Regions from separate parts of the Pseudocitrobacter cyperus genome, predicted to be linked through region 2. Evidence: predicted binding sites of a transcription regulator. Region 2 holds the regulator's gene; each other region holds the start of a gene.
The links. The regulator LexA, encoded in region 2, represses DNA repair genes until DNA is damaged. The targets are predictions, from matches to a motif close to TNCTGTATGTACATACAGNA.
Positions count from the first base shown of each region.

Region 1: a site for LexA is predicted at 2,510-2,529, ahead of uvrB (excinuclease ABC subunit UvrB). Genes of this name have one in related genera too.
Region 3: a site for LexA is predicted at 1,996-2,015, ahead of rmuC (DNA recombination protein RmuC). Genes of this name have one in related genera too.

Region 1 is NZ_JAYMYY010000001.1:1,289,015-1,293,271, forward strand. It holds gene pmrB (two-component system sensor histidine kinase PmrB) at 1-266, shown strand, start outside; gene uvrB (excinuclease ABC subunit UvrB) at 410-2,431, opposite strand; gene VSR74_RS06325 (ABC transporter ATP-binding protein) at 3,178-3,900, shown strand; gene bioD (dethiobiotin synthase) at 3,866-4,257, opposite strand, start outside.
Region 2 is NZ_JAYMYY010000008.1:92,611-96,867, forward strand. It holds gene zur (zinc uptake transcriptional repressor Zur) at 1-324, shown strand, start outside; gene VSR74_RS20260 (CsbD family protein) at 404-613, opposite strand; gene dinF (MATE family efflux transporter DinF) at 722-2,077, opposite strand; gene lexA (transcriptional repressor LexA) at 2,146-2,754, opposite strand; gene VSR74_RS20275 (diacylglycerol kinase) at 2,864-3,232, opposite strand; gene plsB (glycerol-3-phosphate 1-O-acyltransferase PlsB) at 3,363-4,257, shown strand, end outside.
Region 3 is NZ_JAYMYY010000010.1:17,762-22,018, forward strand. It holds gene ubiE (bifunctional demethylmenaquinone methyltransferase/2-methoxy-6-polyprenyl-1,4-benzoquinol methylase UbiE) at 1-449, opposite strand, end outside; gene rmuC (DNA recombination protein RmuC) at 545-1,954, opposite strand; gene VSR74_RS21310 (IclR family transcriptional regulator) at 2,168-2,917, shown strand; gene VSR74_RS21315 (2-dehydro-3-deoxygalactonokinase) at 2,948-3,898, shown strand; gene VSR74_RS21320 (2-dehydro-3-deoxy-6-phosphogalactonate aldolase) at 3,912-4,257, shown strand, end outside.

The DNA of each region.
Region 1 (4,257 bases), on a different contig from region 2:
AAGGGCCTGGTATTGATGAGTCCAAAGTCGGTGAGCTTAGCCAGGCGTTTGTGCGCATGGATAGCCGCTATGGCGGGATTGGCCTCGGGTTAAGCATTGTTACCCGCATCGCGCAGCTCCACGAAGCGGCGTTTTATCTGCAAAACAGGGAAGACCGGAAAGGCACCCGGGCGTGGATTGCCTTCACGCCCGCGAACCAGAAAACACGTTCAGAACGTCAGCGCCCAGTGGCAGAGAAAGCTGACGATAATCGCCCCGGAAAGTAACAGGGTGAAAGATTGCTGTAGGGTAAGATTAGACATGACGCTATCCTCTTGTTGACGCGGATAGTATCTCTGTCAGAGATTAAGCAAACATTAAGGCTGGTATTACGCTATGTGATACCAGCCTCATTTTGAATATTCCGGAATTAAGATGCCGCGATAAACAGTTCGCGTAGCTGGTGCAACTTGTCACGGATCTGCGCCGCCTCTTCAAACTCCAGATTCTGCGCATGCTGCAACATTTGCGCCTCCAGCGTCTGAATTTGCTGCTGCAATGCTTTCGGCGTCAATAGCTGATCCGCCTCGACAATTTGCGCCGCCGTTCGTGATTTCCCGCGCCCTTTCCCTTTCGTCTTCGCCATTCCCTCGCCCAGCGCCAGAATGTCGACCACTTTCTTGTTCAGGCCCTGCGGAACAATACCGTTCTCTTCGTTATAACGCTGCTGCTTCTCACGACGACGCTCCGTTTCACCGATCGCTTTCGCCATCGACGGCGTGATTTTATCGCCGTAAAGAATGGCTTTACCGTTAATGTTACGCGCGGCACGACCAATGGTCTGAATGAGCGAACGTTCGGAACGCAGGAAGCCTTCTTTGTCGGCATCAAGGATAGCCACCAGCGATACCTCCGGCATATCCAGCCCTTCACGTAAAAGGTTGATCCCAACCAGCACATCAAACTCGCCCAGGCGTAAATCGCGAATGATTTCCATACGCTCGACGGTATCGATATCCGAGTGCAGGTAGCGCACCCGCTCACCATGTTCTTCGAGATATTCGGTGAGATCTTCTGCCATACGCTTGGTTAACGTCGTCACCAGTACACGTTCATTGATAGCAGCGCGCTGACGAATTTCTGACAGCAGATCATCCACCTGAGTGGCCACCGGACGCACTTCAATCACGGGATCGAGCAGGCCGGTAGGACGCACCACCTGGTCAATAACCTCGTCACCGGATTTCTCCAGTTCATAGTTGCCCGGAGTGGCAGACACATAAATGGTTTGCGGAGCGAGTGCTTCAAACTCTTCAAACTTCAGCGGGCGGTTATCCAGCGCTGAAGGCAGACGAAAACCGTACTCAACCAGCGTCTCTTTACGTGCCCGGTCGCCACGGTACATCCCGCCGATTTGTGGGATGGTGACGTGGGATTCATCCACCACCAGCAGGCCATCGGCTGGCAGGTAGTCAAACAGCGTCGGCGGCGGCTCGCCTGGCCCGCGCCCGGAGAGATAACGCGAGTAGTTTTCTATACCCGAGCAGTAACCCAATTCATTCATCATTTCGAGATCAAACTGCGTCCGCTGGCTAATACGCTGCTCTTCGAGCAGTTTATTGTTCTCCAGTAGCACCTTGCGGCGATCGGCCAGTTCGTCTTTGATCTCTTCCATCGCCTGCACAATACGCTCGCGCGGCGTAACGTAGTGCGTTTTAGGGTAAATGGTAAAGCGCTGGATGGTGGAATCGATGTGACCCGTCAGCGGGTCAAACAGCGACAGACGCTCTACCTCTTCATCAAACAACTCGACGCGCAGCGCCAGGTCGTCCGATTCCGCGGGGAAGATATCGATAACCTCGCCACGCACGCGGAAAGTGCCGCGCTGGAAAGCCTGATCGTTTCGGGCATACTGCAGCTCGGCCAGACGACGCAGGATAGCCCGCTGGTCAATGATCATCCCGACCGTCAGGTGCAACATCATTTTCAGGTAGAGATCGGGGTCGCCCAGGCCGTAAATAGCCGATACGGAAGCCACCACCACCACATCACGACGTTCAAGCAGCGCTTTAGTCGCGGAGAGTCGCATCTGTTCGATGTGTTCGTTCACCGACGCGTCTTTCTCAATGAATGTGTCTGAGCTGGGAACGTAAGCTTCAGGCTGATAGTAATCATAGTAGGAGACAAAAAATTCGACGGCGTTTTCCGGGAAAAACTCTTTCATTTCGCCATAAAGCTGCGCCGCAAGCGTTTTGTTTGGCGCCAGCACCATCGTCGGGCGTTGTAAATCGGCTATTACGTTCGCCACGGTGAAGGTTTTCCCTGAGCCAGTCACGCCCAGCAGGGTTTGGTGCGCCAGACCATCTTCCAGCCCCTCTTTCAGGCGAGCAATGGCCCCTGGCTGATCGCCTGATGGACGAAATGCGGAGTGCAATTTGAACGGTTTACTCATGAACAAAGCTACCTGATGACGGGTTGAGCGGGCAGGTGATTAATTCTACTCTCCGCTGCTCATTTTGCCAATAAAAAATACTGGATAAAAAAACAGTGGCGCATTATGGTATTGCTGATACGCCGCTCTCGCATGGCGAAGAGTGGCTGAAATTTGTGCGCGAACAAGATAAAACACCACCCCGACAAGGTTATCCCCAGAACTTTTTCTGTTTTAACATTTGTCAATATGCGTAATTAAACTTTTGTGTCAGTGAACCACGCTTCCAGCCCAGGCATTGCTTTTATTCATCTTATTGATAATAAAGAAAAACAGGGGAGAGCCGCGTTTCGCATCAATTTAGTGGCAAGCCGCGTATTCTCTCGCCTTCCGCATGTTTTCTAACTCTAATACACAAGGTTATCCACAGGAATGGTGGATAACTGTCTGGAGCCCCTATCCCCTGTCACTCGGGCGTTTTCACCTGAGGGGGAAAATCGGGGGGGTAAAAATTTTTTATCGCTAATTTTTGATTTTTATCAGCGAAAATCATCATCAGCTTTTCGCGTGACGGGCTTCACAAATCTGTATCTTTTTTGCACGAAAACGGTTGTTGCTGCCCCGCCGATTGCATCGCTTACTCCTTCTTTTTGAGGTCGTTTTTTAGGCTTATTCTTAAAAAACGGCTCCCCGCAAAAAAATCACTCTCTCTGGCAAGATAATTGCAAATTCATTGTGTCGTCCTGTCTTTTGCCGAGGAGAACACGATGTTGAGTTTGCACGCAGTGAATCACTTTTATGGTAATCAGCACACGCTCTGGAACATCGACCTCGAACTATCTTCCGGGGAGTGTACCTGCTTAATCGGCCTTCCCGGGACGGGTAAAACCACGCTGGTGAATTGCATTACCGGACATCAACCTATCGAAAGCGGCAGCATGATTTGGCAGCAAACTGGCTCGCCCCCTTGTGATTTAATGCCCCTCTCCCCGCTGCGGCGCACGACGCTTGGGATTGGCTACGTACCGCAGGATAAGCGCATCTTTTCTCAACTGAGCGTCGAGGAGAACCTGCTGATTGCGCTTAAAGCGGCAGGTGAGACCGGTGGGACGGTCGATCCGGAGATCTATTCACTGTTTCCTTCTCTGTATGCTCTCAGGCAACTAAAAGGTTCCGCATTAACGGAAGATGACCGCTATCAACTGGCGCTGGCCTGCGCCATGGTGACGCGGCCACGGTTGCTGATCCTTGATGAACCGACACGCGGCGTTGGCCACGCTTTCATGCACCGACTTGGGGAGTTGCTGTTACGCCTGAACCGGGAAATTGGTTTGACTATCCTGCTCGCGGAACAGCAGTTGTCGTTTATCCAGCGGGTAGCCGACCGTTTCTGCCTGTTGCATCACGGCAGAAACGTAGCTCAGGGAGACGTGGCTGAACTTGATGAACAGTTGATTAGAGCGTGGATGACGCCTGATGCAGAGCACTAAGGTCGAGATAATCCCCCAACCCCTGTTCCGACCACGCCTCGCCAAGCCAGGGGATCTCACCAAGCATCGGCGCATGAATCATCCGTTGCAGCGTTGCCAGGTAAGGCTGGTGACGTTTGCCGGGCTGTTGCACATCATTCGCAATCCAGCCTGCAAGGCGTAAGCCTGCCTGCTCAATGGCCTGTACCGTCAGGAGCGCGTGGTTGATGCAGCCAAGCTTCATTCCCACCACCAGGATCACCGGAAGTTGTTCCCGCACCACCCAATCTGCAAACGTCAAATGCGGTGAGAGCGGTGTATACCAGCCGCCAGCCCCTTCCACCAATACCCAGTCCGCCTGTTTCTCAAGCTCGCGCA
Region 2 (4,257 bases):
CGGGCGCTGGAGTTTTTACTCGAGCAGGGGTTTGTACATAAGGTCGAGTCCACCAACAGCTACGTGCTCTGTCATCTCTTTGACCAGCCAACGCATACCTCAGCGATGTTTATCTGCGATCGCTGCGGTGTGGTGAAAGAAGAGTGTGCGGAGGGCGTGGAAGATATCATGCACATGGTTGCCGCCCGAATGGGCTTTGCGCTGCGTCATAATGTGATTGAGGCGCATGGCCTGTGTGCAGAATGCGTGGAAGTAGAGGCCTGCCGTTCACACGAACATTGCCACCACGACCACACCATTCAGATTAAGAAAAAGGCACGTTAATTCGAGGGTTGGCACATCCTTGTACCTGCGGGCAGGTTACGCTCATTGAGGGGAGTTGAGCGTGGTGCCGTCAGCGTGACTACCAATGATAGTCGTTACGGGTTTCCCAGTCTTTGACCTCTTTTTCGGCCTGATCTTTCGCGTATCCATACCGCTCCTGGATTTTCCCGACAAGCTGATCGCGTTTACCTTCGACGACGGTCATATCATCGTCGGTCAGTTTGCCCCATTGTTCTTTCGCTTTACCTTTGAACTGTTTCCAGTTACCGCTGAGTTCGTCTTTATTCATCATCGGCTCCTTATCGTTCGATCATGGTTGCGTTATCGCATCGTCCTTCGACGTTCATTTCTGCTGAACGTGATAATAAGTGTAGATGAGGATATCGCCGATGATTCACTATTCAGAATCTTTAACCATCGGGTGAGATGAGGGGGCGGCAAACCACGTCCCATTCTGCCAATGGCGACGCCAGATAACTGCCAGAGACAGCCCACGCAGAGCAAGGAAGACCGCCAGCGCCAGCCACAGGCCATGATTGCCCAACATCGGTACTGTCAGGAGCGTCAGGGCAAAACCCGCGGCAGCAACCGCCATACTGTTACGCATCTCCGCGCCGCGCGTCGCACCAATAAACATGCCATCCAGCAGATAACACCAGACACCAATCACCGGAAGCACCGCCTGCCAGAATACGTAGCGATCGGCAAGCTGCTGCAGGGAGGGTAATGACGTCAACATTGCGACGATGTGCCCGCCAGCCAGCGCGTAAACCAGCGCAAAAGCCAGTGCGACGATCCCCGCCTGGCGGCAGGCCGCGCGCCAGACGCTGAGTAACTGACTGTCATCACGCGCACCGTAAGCCTGCCCGGAGTGCGCCTCAACGGCATAAGCGAAGCCATCCAGCGCATAGGCGGTGAAGGTGAGCATCGTCATCAACACCGCGTTAACCGCGACGACATCGCTACCCAGCCGCGCACCAAACACAGTCAACGCGCCAAAGCAAAGCTGAAGTAATAACGAGCGCAGCATGATGTCGCGATTGAGCGCCAGCAGGCTACGGATGTTGCCGCGCCAGGCCATTTTCAGCATTGCAACCGAAATGCCCCGCAGAACCAGCACCTTGCGCGCCATCAGCAGGCCGATTGCCATGGTGGCATATTCGGCGATGACCGTTGCCAGCGCGGCACCCTGCACATTCATGTGCAGGCCCATCACCAGCCAGAGGTCGAGGACGATATTCAGAATATTACCGACAATCAGCAGGATAACCGGAGCCCGGGCGTACTGAACACCCAGCAACCGGCCCAACAGCACCAGGTTCGCCAGCGATGCCGGCGCACTCAGCCAGCGGATTTCAAGAAAACGCCGCGCCTGCTCCAGCACCGCATCGCTGCCACCGACAATAGCAAGCGCCAGATTAATCAGCGGCTCTTTGAACAGTACGATAAGTAGCCCCGCCCCCAGCGCCAGCAGCAGCGGCTGCACCAGCGCGCGAGCCAGACGAACAGGGTCTTTCGCGCCAAAAGCCTGCGCGGTCAAACCGGTCGTGCTCATACGTAAAAAAAGCAGCAGCATAAACAGGAAGCTGGTTGCCGTTGCGCCAATCGCCACGCCGCCGAGGTACACCGCACTATCGAGATGGCCAATCACCGCGGTATCCACCAGGCCCAGCAGGGGAACCGTGATATTGGAGAAAATCATGGGAAGGGCGAGACGCCATAATGCCTTGTCGGCAGCCGTGAAGAGCGACATGGTTAGGAACCTGAACAGAAAAGAGAACGAACAACGGCGCATGATGCGCCGTTGTTATCGGGAGAGGATTACAGCCATTCGCCGTTGCGGATCACGCCAACGGCCAGCCCTTCAATGGAGAAGTTCTGACGGCGAAGATCGACGACAATCGGGGAAAACTCGCTGTTTTCCGGCAACAGTTCAACGACGTTGCCCTGTTTTTTCAGGCGTTTCACGGTCACTTCTTCGTCGATGCGAGCCACGACGACCTGGCCATTTCGAACATCCTGCGTTTTATGCACCGCGAGCAGGTCGCCATCCATAATGCCGATGTCTTTCATCGACATACCGCTAACCCGCAGCAGGAAGTCGGCATTCGGTTTGAACAGCGACGGGTCAACCTGGTAGTGACCTTCAATATGCTGCTGCGCCAGCAGCGGCTCACCGGCGGCGACCCGGCCAATCAGCGGCAGGCCGGTTTCTTCTTCCACCAGCAAGCGAATGCCGCGCGATGCGCCCGAAACAATTTCAATGACGCCTTTGCGCGCCAGCGCTTTCAGATGCTCTTCCGCCGCATTCGGGGACCGGAACCCCAGGCGCTGAGCAATTTCCGCACGTGTTGGCGGCATGCCCGTTTGGCCGATATGATCTCGAATGAGATCAAACACCTCTTGCTGCCTGGTCGTTAACGCTTTCATTCCGCCCCCTGGGTGTATATACAGTTATGCTGTGAGTATATACAGTTGATGGCTATTTTGGAACCGCAAAACACACAAAATACAGGAGTTTTCGCAGATTATGCGAGACTCAGCGGAAAAGCGGCCACAGCAACATAGCCCAGGTCATCAGCGCAACGAAAATCGCCAGCAGCACCGCCGCCGACCCCATATCTTTCGCCCGTCCGGAGAGTTCGTGATACTCAGAACCAATACGGTCAACCACCGCTTCCAGCGCACTATTGAGAATTTCCACTATCATCACCAAAAGAACAGAGCCAATCAGTAATACGCGCGTAATGGCGTCTACATCCAGCCAGCAGGCGATGATAATGGCCACAACCGAGGCGACCCCTTCCTGGCGAAACGCGGCTTCATTGACCCACGCCGCACGAAAACCTTTCCAGGAATAACCAGCCGCTTTGATAATTCGGGTGAGTCCAGTGGTATTATTGGCCATCAAATAGAACCTTTTAGCGTTATACGCATCAATGACAGTAGTTGTTATCGGCGGTAGAACAGAAATCCTGCTGACTTTCTGATATTCTTGCCGCGCATTTGCATGATTAACCAGAGGCTTTACATCGTTTATGTCCGGCTGGCCACGAATTTACTACAAATTACTGAATTTACCATTAAGTGTACTGGTAAAAAGCAAGTCTATTCCGGCAGAACCTGCCCAGGAATTGGGGCTCGATACGTCGCGCCCTATCATGTACGTCCTGCCTTATAACTCAAAGGCCGACCTACTGACCTTGCGCGCCCAGTGCCTGGCGCACGATCTCCCCGACCCGCTAGAACCGCTGGAGATCGACGGCACCCTGCTGCCCCGCTACGTGTTTATTCACGGCGGCCCGCGGGTGTTCACCTATTACACGCCGAAAGAAGAGTCTATCAAGCTGTTCCACGACTATCTCGATCTGCATCGCAGCAATCCGAATCTGGATGTGCAGATGGTGCCGGTATCGGTGATGTTTGGTCGTCGTCCGGGGCGTGAAAAAGGCGAAGTGAATCCGCCGCTGCGCATGCTGAACGGCATTCAGAAATTCTTTGCCGTTTCCTGGCTCGGCCGCGACAGCTTCGTGCGCTTCTCGCCGTCCGTCTCGCTGCGCCGTATGGCCGATGAGCATGGCACCGATAAAATAATCGCGCAGAAACTGGCGCGCGTGGCGCGCATGCACTTTGCCCGCCAGCGCCTGGCTGCTGTAGGGCCGCGCCTGCCTGCGCGTCAGGATCTCTTTAACAAGCTACTCGCCTCCCGGGCGATTGCGAAAGCGGTTGAAGATGAAGCGCGTAGCAAAAAAATCTCCCATGAAAAAGCGCAGCAGAACGCCATTGCACTCATGGAAGAGATTGCAGCCAACTTCTCTTATGAAATGATTCGCCTGACTGACCGTATTCTGGGCTTCACCTGGAACCGTTTGTATCAGGGGATCAACGTCAACAACGCCGAACGCGTTCGCCAACTGGCGCACGATGGTCACG
Region 3 (4,257 bases), on a different contig from region 2:
TCTTTATCGGTGACGTTACGCAGCCCAAAAGAGATGGTGATGCAGTCGAAGGTGTTATCCGGGAACGGCAGCGCTTCCGCGTTTGCCTGCACATACTCCACATTACCGATAACGCCATGGTTGCGCAGCTTTTCGCGCCCCATTTTCAGCATAGAGTCGTTGATATCAGCCAGCACGACGCGACCGGTTTCCCCCACCATGCGGGAGAATTTTGCGGTCAAATCTCCCGTACCGCCCGCCAGATCGAGGACAGTTTGCCCACGACGAACGCCGCTACAATCGATGGTAAAACGCTTCCAGATACGATGAATGCCAAACGACATTAAATCGTTCATCACATCATATTTTGCGGCCACAGAGTGGAAAACGTGGGCGACCATGTCTTCCTTCTGGGATTTGGCGATTGTCTTAAAGCCAAAGTGCGTTGTGTCTTGTGATTCCTCAACCATCTCTATGCCTGCTTATAAAGAAAATGTTCATGGAGTGTAACAGATTGGGCGCAATTGCCCTACGATTCAACCCCGCTACACTCCCTCAAACAGGGTCAACCGTTTTCCACCGCTAAAGGATCATCATCGTTAGAATCCCCCCCTTGCCGCAGCCGAAACTCATCATCCTGCGCCGTGGCCTGCTCGACTAAATCCGGATTAATCTCGCGTTTTACCTCTACCCCCAGGTGGCGGAAGGCCTCTGTTTGCGCCAACAAATTCCCCCGTCCTGAGGAGAGTTTTTTCATCGCCTGACGATAGTTATCCTGCGCTTTATCGAGGCTCTGCCCAATGGCAGACATATCATCAATAAACAGGCGCATTTTGTCATACAGACGGCTCGCCCGTTCCGCGATTTGCTGTGCATTACGGCTCTGGTGTTCATAGCGCCAGAGGTTCGCAATGGTACGTAGCGCTACCAACAACGTAGTAGGACTTACCAGCATAATGTTATTTTTTAAAGCTTCATTGATCAGTTCGGGCTGTCTGTCTAATGCCAGTAAAAAGGCGGGTTCAACGGGGATAAACATCAGGACGTAATCCAGGCTTCGTAGCCCCGGAAGTTGTTGGTAGTCTTTGCGCCCCAGCAGACGGATATGGTTGCGAACTGCGGCGATGTGCTCCTGCAGTGCCAGCTCGCGGGTATAGTCATCTTCCGCGTTGAAGTAACGTTCATACGCCACCAGCGTCATTTTGGCATCGACAACGACATCTTTGCCCTGAGGCAGGCGAACAATGACGTCCGGCTGCATGCGGGCGCGAGTATCGGTTTCGATACTGACCTGAGTTTCGTATTCGTAACCTTCACGCAAGCCAGATGCTTCCAGCACGCGCGTCAGCACCACTTCTCCCCAGTTGCCCTGCGTTTTATTGTCGCCTTTTAACGCGCGCGTCAGGTTGACGGCTTCACGCGTCATCTGTTCATTCAGTTGTTGCAGGTTACGAATCTCATGGGCGAGCGTATGACGTTCTTTCGCTTCCTGGCCAAAACTGTCCTGCACCTGGCGACGAAAACCATCAAGCTGCTCGCGCAGCGGCGTCAGTAAACTATTCAGGCTCTGGCGGTTTTGTTCATCAACGCGACGATTGCTGTGTTCAAAGATACGGTTAGCCAGGTTTTCGAACTGCTCGCTCAGGCGCTGCTCGCTGTTGATCATCTGGCGAATTTTGTCTTCCGCGTGATGCTGCGTTGCTTCCAGCCGCGTTGTCACCTCGCGAAGGTCTGCTTCCAGCGAGGTGTTGATTTCACGCAGGCTGCGCAACTCGTTATTCAGCAAGTCGCACTCATCACGCCAGTGGGTGTTCTGTGCAAGCGCCTGCTTCGCAGCGCTCAGTTCGCCATAGATATCACGTTCCTCAGCAAACTGCTCCGCTCGCTGTTGTGCTACGCGATAGCTGGCGGCCAGCCAACCCAGCGCAATACCCGCCAGTGCGACCAATACATAAATAAGAATGGCGATATCCACAATGCCCCCTGCATGAACAACTTATGGCAAAAGTAGAATTGTGCTGTATAGATGTCCAGTTGGAAAGGCATTTCCTGCGAGGATGTACGCAAATATCTCAACAAATTCCCACATATCGGGATGCCATCTTATTTGTTGGGATTTTGTGCGCTGTATCACCGTCACCTCTAATGGCATGAAACAAAATCGCCACAAATCAAAGGGGTTAAACAGATGGTTAGCGCAATTAAACACTCGGCGGGAACCCAAACACTGCTCCGTGGACTGGCGGTCATTAATGCGGTCGAAGCAGGGTGCAAAGACCTTAAATCTATCAGTGAATTTACCGCCACACCGCGAAGCACAACGCACCGGCTGCTTTCCGCCCTGGTGGAATTACGTTATATGCGTTATGCACCCGGAGCGGGTTATAGCCTGGGCGCAAAACTCATCGAACTTGGCGCGAAGGCGCTTGATAGCATCTCGCTACCTGCACTGGCGCGTCCATGGCTGCATGAGTTAGCACAGGCGACCAAAGACACGGTTCATCTGGGCATTCGTGATGGCGATGAAGTGCTTTATCTGGAGAAAATAAACAGCCAGCGCGGGCTGGAAATGCGCTCGCGTCCAGGGCACAGAATGCCGCTGGCGCTGACGGGCATCGGTAAAGCATTACTGCTTAACGATGACCAGGAGACACTGCAAACACTATTTCTACGCCAGGGCGATGAGCAGTTTCTGGATCGCTTCCTTGCCAGCATGTATCGCTATGCGAAATCCGGCTATGCTTTTGATTTAGAAGAAAATGAACCCACTATTCGCTGCGTTGCAGCACCGGTATTTGATGCCAGTAACCGCCTGATTGCCGCCATCTCCGTTGCCAGCACGGCGACTTATATGTCCCGCGATCGCATGGATCAGCTCATTCCGCTGGTGCAGTCCTGTGCACGACAGATATCCGCAGAAGTCGGTTGGGCAGAGTAACGACACATCAGGGAGGAAAAAACATCACCTATGGACAAACAAACCCGTTTACTGGCGCTGGACTGGGGCACAACATCCCTTCGCGCCTATCGGCTCGGCGACCAGGCGCAACCGCTTGAATGCCGGGAGCTCCCCTGGGGCATTATGAAGTTGCCCACCGGCAACGGCGGGCGCGAGGAGGCATTCCGGCAAGCGTTTTTCGCCGCCTGCGAAGGCTGGCTGTCAACCACGACGCGCCATGAGATCATCGCCTGCGGCATGATCGGCAGCGCGCAGGGCTGGAAAGAAGCCGCCTATCTGCACTGCCCGACCAGCCTGACGGAGCTTGCCGGCCAGCTATGCCAGGTGGCGATTTCGCCCACGGTACGGCTGTCGATTATTCCCGGACTGGCGATTTATGGCAGCGATCCCGAAGTGATGCGCGGCGAAGAGACGCAGATTTTCGGCATCCTCAGCGAGGATCCAAACGCGACAGGCGAACACATTATCGGCATGCCGGGCACCCATTCCAAATGGGCGCTCACGCAGCGCGATAGCGTCAGCGAATTTCACACCTTTATGACCGGCGAAGTCTACGAGGCGCTGCGCAGCCACACCATTCTGGGCGTCACCATGCAACCCGCACAGGAGACTGACTGGCAGGCGTTTGACGACGGCGTGGCAACCGCAATGCGCCAGGCCGACACAGGGCTGCTCTCCACCCTGTTTTCCACCCGCACCCGGCTGCTGGCCGGGCAACTCTCCGCGCAGCAGCAGCCGGACTACCTCTCCGGCCTGCTCATCGGTCACGAATTTATCGGCCTGCGCCGGACGCTGCTGGCGAAACGGCAAACACCTATCACGCTGACAGGCAACCCCCTGCTGTGCGCGCGTTATCAACGCGCTTTTCAGCAGGTGGGGGGCACGCAGCCCATCAGCTACAGCGCTCAGGCGACCGTGACGGGGCTCTGGCAGATAGCCCTGCGCGCTGGCCTTCTCTAACGGAGAAAGTGTAATGGATTTAAACGCTTGCATTAAAGAACATGGACTTATCGCCATTCTGCGCGGGATACACCCCCGCGAGGCGGAGGAGATCGGCCTTACGCTCTATGAAGAGGGTTTTCGGATTATCGAAGTACCGCTTAACTCCCCCTCTCCCTGCGACAGCATCCGGGCGTTGCGCCAGGCGCTGCCGCAGGATTGCCTCATCGGCGCAGGCACAGTGCTCACGGCCCAGCAGGCCGCGGCAGTGAAACAGGCGGGCGGGCAGCTCATCGTGATGCCGCACAGCGATCCCGCCGTTATCGACGCCGCCAAAGCCGCCGGGCTCTTCTGCGCGCCCGGCGTCGCGACATTAACCG